Lichenibacterium dinghuense: one gene and its partner. The protein of the gene in region 1 interacts with the protein of each later gene in a pairwise test. Links are inferred from orthologs where the notes say so. Each region holds a gene or a part of one and is shown on either strand. Other genes may lie near its edges.

Region 1 (3,156 bases):
TCCGCGACGAGGCCCCCTCCGCGGCCGACCGCGGCGAGCCCGCGCTGCTGGTGCACGGCTTCGCCTCCTCGGCCCGCGTCAACTGGGCCGACACGGGCTGGCTGCGCACCCTGTCGGGCGACGGGCGCCGCGCGGTCGCCTTCGATCACCGCGGCCACGGCGCGAGCGACAAGCCGCACGACCCCGCCGACTACGCCACGCCGCTGATGGCCGAGGACGCGCTCCGCCTGCTCGACCACCTCGGGATCGATCGGGCCGACGTGATCGGCTATTCCATGGGGGCGCGGGTCGCGGCCTTCCTGGCGCTCCGCGCGCCGGACCGCGTCCGCTCGATCGTGTTCGGCGGGCTCGGCGTCCACCTTGTACGCGGCGTCGGCCTGCCGTCCGGCATCGGCGACGCCATGGAGGCCCCCTCGCTCGACGTGCTCACGGACCCGATGCAGCGCATGTTCCGCCGCTTCGCGGAAGCCGGCGGCAACGACCTCAAGGCGCTCGCCGCCTGCATCCGCGGCTCGCGACAGACCCTCACGCCGGCGGACGTCGGCCGCATCGCGGCGCCGAGCCTCGTGGCGGTGGGCACCAAGGACGCCGTGGCGGGCGACCCGCGCGGCCTCGCCGAGCTCCTGCCGCGCGGCGAGGTGCTCGACATCCCGGACCGCGACCACAACCCCGCGGTCGGCGACCGGACCTTCAAGGCGGGCACGCTGGACTTCCTGTCGCGGCGGCCGTGACGGCCCCGCCGGGCTTCCCCGGACAAAGGCGCCGCGGGATCCCGGGCGCCCGGCGAAGGCCGGGGTTCGACAGGGTCGCACCCGTTTCCGGGGGATCCCGTCGCATTCACGTCGCGTTCATCCTGCAGCGTGGCGCCGACGGCCGGGCCTTGTTCCGGACCCGAGAGCCCGTATCTGTTAGGGTGGCGTCCGGTCCCGGGAGCCTCCGGCACTTGGAGAGTTCGACTCATGTGGCACGGCCAGACCGCCAAGGTCATCGAGATGGGGAGCGTCGATCCCCTCTTCGCCCGCATGCGGACCGAGGCTGACGAGATCCTGCGGCACGAGCCGGTGCTGTCGAAGCTGATCCTGACGACGGTGCTGAACCACGACACGCTCGAAGCGGCCGTGATCTACCGCATCGCCGCGCGCCTCGACCACGGCGATGTGCCCGCCATCCTGCTCAGCCAGGCCTTCACCGAGGTGGCGCGCAACGACCCCACGATCGGGGAAGTCTTCCGGGCCGACATCATGGCCTTCTTCGACCGCGACCCGGCCTGCACGCGCCTCGTCGAGCCCCTGCTGCACTTCAAGGGCTTTCACGCCATTCAAACGCACCGCTTCGCCCACGCGCTCTGGAACATGGGGCGGCGCGACCTCGCGCTCTACCTGCAGAGCCGGTCCTCGGGCGTCTTCGCGACCGACATCCACCCCGCGGCGCCCTTCGGCAAGGGCATCTTCCTCGACCACGCGACCGGCCTCGTGGTGGGCGTGACGGCGGTGGTCGAGGACGACGTGTCGCTGCTCCACGACGTGACGCTGGGCGGCACCGGCAAGGAGACCGGCGACCGCCACCCCAAGATCCGCCGCGGCGTGCTGATCGGGGCGGGCGCCAAGGTGCTCGGCAACATCGAGGTCGGCCACTGCTCGCGCATCGCGGCCGGCTCCGTGGTGCTGGCCTCGGTGCCGCCGAAGAAGACCGTGGTGGGCGTGCCCGGCCGCGTGGTGGGCGAGGCGGGCTGCGCCGAGCCGGCCCGCACCATGGACCAGATCATCGCCCAGAAGACGCAGGACCGCGCCTTCGTGGAGCAGGGGCGCGGCGTCGGCCGGGCGGTCGTGCAGGGGCTTTGAGCTTCCGTCGGGACCCCGCCTCGGCTAGGGTTCCGGCCCGGCCCGAGGGCCGTGACGAGGCCGTCCCCGCGTGGGTCGACGCGCGACCGGACACCTTTCGGAGCACAGCTTGAACAAGACCGAACTTCACAAGCTGCAGGACTACCTGCAGCGCACTTTCGGCAACAAGGCCGTGAGGGTGCAGCCGCACCAGGGCGACGCCGACCGGGCCGACGTGTCGCTCGGCGAGCGCCGCATCGCCACCATCGCGGTGGACGACGAGGACGGGGACCGCTCCTTCTCGTTCGAGATGAAGATCCCCGTCGAGCGCGCGACGATCGAGTCCTACCTGCGGCTGCTGTTCGACAACGACAAGTTCAAGGTCGTGCCCCGCGCCAAGAAGACCGACTCCGTCGAGCTGAACGTGGGCAGCGACTTCCTCGGCGTCGTGTCGGCCGACGACCCGAAGGGCAAGTCCTTCACGCTGCAGATGGCCATCCTCGACTACGACCTCGAGGAGATCTGAGGTCCGGGGCTCCGCGCCCCGGCCTCACAACACCAGAAGGCTCGGGTCGCTGTCCGCCGAGTAGGGCCGGGCGAACTCCACCGCCACCCCGCCGCTGAAGCCCCGAACCACGTGGGCGGGCGTGTTCCCCAGCGTCACGGGCGTGCCCACCGGCGGATGCACCTCCGCCGTGAAGGCGGCCCCCGACACCGACACGTCGATCAGCCGCACGGGGTAGTCCCGGCCGTCCGGCATCCTGAGCGTGGAGCGCGGGTGGCGCGAGGGGACGCGCTCATGGCGGCGGTCCTCCGGCATGCCGAGGGCGTGGCGGTTGCCGAGCCAGGTGAGCTGGTCCGCAAGCTTCTCGCGCTTGAGCAGCGGCACGTTCAGCGCCAGCGCGAAGCCGTTCTCGAACAGCCGGGCCACGGTGCCCTCGATGCGGCCGATCTGGTCGATGTAGCAGATCACGCGCTCCTTGGGCGCCCCGCGCACCGGGGCGATCAGGGCGACGCCGCCGGGGGACATGTCGATCGTCTGGCAGGGGAACTCCTGCCGGTTCGTCAGCATGTAGCGGCCCAGCACGGCCACGCGCACGCGCTGGTGGCGCCGCCGCTCGTGGGCCTGCGGCTCGGATCTGAGGAGCGGGGATGACACCACCGGAGGTCCGCCTTGAGGGGTTCGGGACGGTTCTGCTGGCGAGCACCATCGCGCCGCACCTCTTAAAGCGGCCTGAATTCGTGCGGCCCGGTTCTCACCGCATTCAAGACCGGGGCGCTGCCGGCGTCGCGATGCCGCGCCCGCCCGGGTGGAGCGTGAGCGCCGCGCGCCGCC
Region 2 (3,213 bases), 920 kb from region 1 along the record:
CCGTTGCAGCGCGCCTCCCATGCCGCGGCCGCATCCACCCTTGACGGGGGCCGCGACAGGCATAGTTTGGAATTATTCCATTTACAGGAAACGGTGCATGAGGGCCTTCGACGACCTGACCGAGCGCGAGGTGCTGGCGCTCGCCATCTCCAACGAGGAGGAGGACGGGCGAATCTACGCCGACTTCGCCCACGGCCTCCGGGACGAGTATCCCGACACGGCCCGCGTGTTCGACGACATGGCGGCCGAGGAGAACGAGCACCGCCGCCGCCTCATCGACACCTTCACGGGCCGCTTCGGGGACCACATCCCGCTGGTGCGGCGCGCCGACGTGAAGGGCAACATCGCGCGCAGGCCGCCGTGGCAGGTGCGCCCGCTCGGGGTGGCGGCCGTGCGGCGGCAGGCGGCCGCGATGGAGCGCGACGCCGAGCGCTTCTACCGGCAGGCCGCGGCCCGCTCGACCGACGCCGGCACGCGCAAGCTGCTCGGCGACATCGCGGCCGACGAGGCCGGCCACGAGCGCCGCGCCGGCGAGGCCGAGGAGCGGCGCCTGCCGGGCGAGGCCCGCGACCGGGAGGACGAGGAGGCGAAGAAGCGCTTCGTGCTGCAGGTGATCCAGCCGGGGCTCGTGGGGCTGATGGACGGCTCGGTGTCGACGCTGGCGCCGGTCTTCGCGGCCGCCTTCGCGACGCACGATCCCTGGAAGGCCTTCCTGGTCGGCCTCGCGGCCTCGCTCGGCGCCGGCATCTCGATGGGCTTCGCCGAGGCGCTGGCCGACGACGGCAAGCTGTCGGGCCGGGGCACGCCGCTGCTGCGCGGGCTCGTCTGCGGGCTGATGACGATCGCGGGCGGCATCGGCCACACGCTGCCCTACCTCGTCCCCGACTTCACCACCGCGACCGCGCTGGCGGGCGCCGTGGTGGTGGCGGAGCTCGCCGCCATCGCCTGGATCCAGTGGCGCTTCATGGACGCGCGCCCCTTGTCGGCGGTCGCCAAGGTCATGCTCGGCGGCGGGCTGGTGCTGGCCACCGGCGTCCTCATCGGCGCCAGCTGAGGGAGGCCTGCCGCCCGAGCGTTGACGCCTCGGGGGCGCGCCGCCATCTTCCATCCCCACGGGCTGCGGCGCCGGCGCGCCTCGGCCGATCCAGGAAGGAAGCCCCATGTCGCTCGCGTCGATCGGTCGGGACGACGACCCCCTCCCGCAGGACAACAGTCCCAAGCCGAAGGTGGGCCGCGGCCGCATCTACGACTCCATCACGGACACGACCGGCTCGACGCCGCTGGTGCGGCTGCGCCGCCTCGCCGCCGAGAAGGGCTGCAAGGCCGAGATCCTCGCCAAGCTCGAATTCTTCAACCCGATGTCGAGCGTCAAGGACCGCATCGGCGTCGCCATGATCGACGCCATGGAGAAGGCCGGCCGCATCGCGCCGGGCCGCAACACCCTGGTCGAGCCCACCTCGGGCAACACCGGCATCGGCCTCGCCTTCGCGGCGGCGGCGCGCGGCTACAAGCTGATGCTGTGCATGCCCGAGTCCATGTCGGTCGAGCGGCGCAAGATGCTGATGCTGCTCGGCGCCGAGCTGGTGCTGACCCCGGCCGCCCAGGGCATGAAGGGCGCCATCGCCAAGGCCCTGGAGATCATCGACGCGACGCCGGGCGCCGTGATGCCCCAGCAGTTCGACAACCCCGCCAATCCCGAGGTCCACCGCAACACCACGGCCGAGGAGATCTGGACCGACACGGGCGGTGCCATCGACGTCTTCGTGGCGGGCGTCGGCACGGGCGGCACCATCACGGGCGTGAGCCAGGTGCTGAAGCCGCGCCGCCCGTCCCTGCACGTCGTGGCGGTCGAGCCCGAGGACTCGCCGGTGCTGTCCGGCGGCCAGCCCGGCCCGCACAAGCTGCAGGGCATCGGCGCCGGCTTCGTGCCGAGCATCCTCGCGCGCGACCTCATCGACGAGGTGGTGACGGTGGGCAACCAGGAATCCTTCGAGATGGCGCGCCTGGTCGCGCGCCTGGAAGGCATCCCGATCGGCATCTCGTCGGGCAGCGCGGTGGCGGCGGCGCTCGAAGTGGGCTGCCGGCCCGGCATGGAGGGCAAGGCGATCGTGGTGATCATCCCGTCCTTCGCCGAGCGCTACCTGTCGACGGCGCTGTTCGACGGGCTGTGACCGCCGTTCCCTCCTTCCCCTGCAAGGGGAAGGTGCCGCCGCGAAGCGGCGGCGGATGGGGATGAGCGGCGCGCAGCGCCGCTCGGCGACGCCCTGTTCGCCCCACCCGTCGCCCTTCGGGCGACACCCTCCCCTCCAGGGGAGGGAGGCGAGCGATGGACCGTCGAGAACAGGGGGGCCTGCGAGGCTAGTCGCGGGCGGGTCGAAGCCTCACCGAACCGGCCAGGGCGAAGGCGTCCCCCTCCCTGCCAGCGCGTCCCGATAGGCCGCCACCGCGGCCGCCCATCCCATCTCCAGCGCGTCGGCGGTCAGCTCGTGGCCGATCGAGGCCTCGTGCAGGGCCGGCAGCGCCGCCACCAGCGGCGGCAGGTTGTCGAGGTTGAGGTCGTGGCCGATGTTGACGACGAGGCCCAGCTCCGCGGCCCGCCGCCCGGCCTCGGCGCAGCGCTCCAGCACGGCCCCGTGGTCGCCGCGCGCGAAGGCCGCCCCGTAGCCGCCCGTGTAGATCTCGATGCCGTCCGCGCCGGCCGCCGCGGCGCGCTCGACAGCGCCCGCGTCGGGGTCGACGAAGACCACCGCCCGGCAGCCCTGCGCCTTCAGCCGCGCCACGGCGGAGCGCACGAGCCCGGCCTGATCGCCGTCGAGCCGCCAGCCCTCCTCGGAGGTGAAGGTGTCGGGCGCGTCCGGCACCAGCGTGCACTGCTCGGGCCGCACCGAGTCCACGAGCCGGAGGAAGCCCTCGTCCGGATAGCCCTCGATGTTGAACTCGAAGCCCGGCCGCCACGGCGCCATCAGGGCCGCCAGGGCCGGCACGTCCGAGCGGCGGATGTGGCGCTCGTCGGGCCGCGGGTGGACCGTCAGGCCCTGCGCGCCCGCGTCGTGGGCGAGGCGCCCGAAACGCAGCACGTCCGGCACGCCGGTGCGGCGCGAGTTGCGCAGCAGCGCGATCTTGTTAAGGTTGACGCTGAGCCGGGCCATGTCACGCCACCTCGTCTTCGGCGCGGAAGGTCACGACCAGCACGTCGCGGAACGCCGGGCGTGA

What was found.
Region 2: the proteins of cysE (region 1) and cysK interact in binary tests that used the Escherichia coli proteins (3 or more experiments, as listed by UniProt). The link is inferred for Lichenibacterium dinghuense from one-to-one orthologs.

The regions. Positions count from the first base shown.
Region 1 is NZ_JAJLMN010000001.1:1,574,624-1,577,779, reverse strand. Bases 56-2,900 are described here. They hold cysE (serine O-acetyltransferase), read left to right. Parts: upstream 56-959; coding sequence 960-1,841; downstream 1,842-2,900. Other genes in these bases: L7N97_RS07575 (PilZ domain-containing protein), read right to left, coding at 2,371-2,900; L7N97_RS07580 (DUF3126 family protein), read left to right, coding at 1,951-2,346; L7N97_RS07590 (alpha/beta fold hydrolase), read left to right, coding at 56-731. Also shown: more of L7N97_RS07590, read left to right, coding at 1-55; more of L7N97_RS07575, read right to left, coding at 2,901-2,979; L7N97_RS07570 (PAS domain-containing protein), read right to left, coding at 3,086-3,156.
Region 2 is NZ_JAJLMN010000001.1:2,496,869-2,500,081, forward strand. Bases 264-3,165 are described here. They hold cysK (cysteine synthase A), read left to right. Parts: upstream 264-1,160; coding sequence 1,161-2,171; downstream 2,172-3,165. Other genes in these bases: mbfA (iron exporter MbfA), read left to right, coding at 264-1,054; L7N97_RS12160 (pyridoxine 5'-phosphate synthase), read right to left, coding at 2,382-3,149; L7N97_RS12165 (2OG-Fe dioxygenase family protein), read right to left, coding at 3,151-3,165. In the rest of the region: more of mbfA, read left to right, coding at 98-263; more of L7N97_RS12165, read right to left, coding at 3,166-3,213.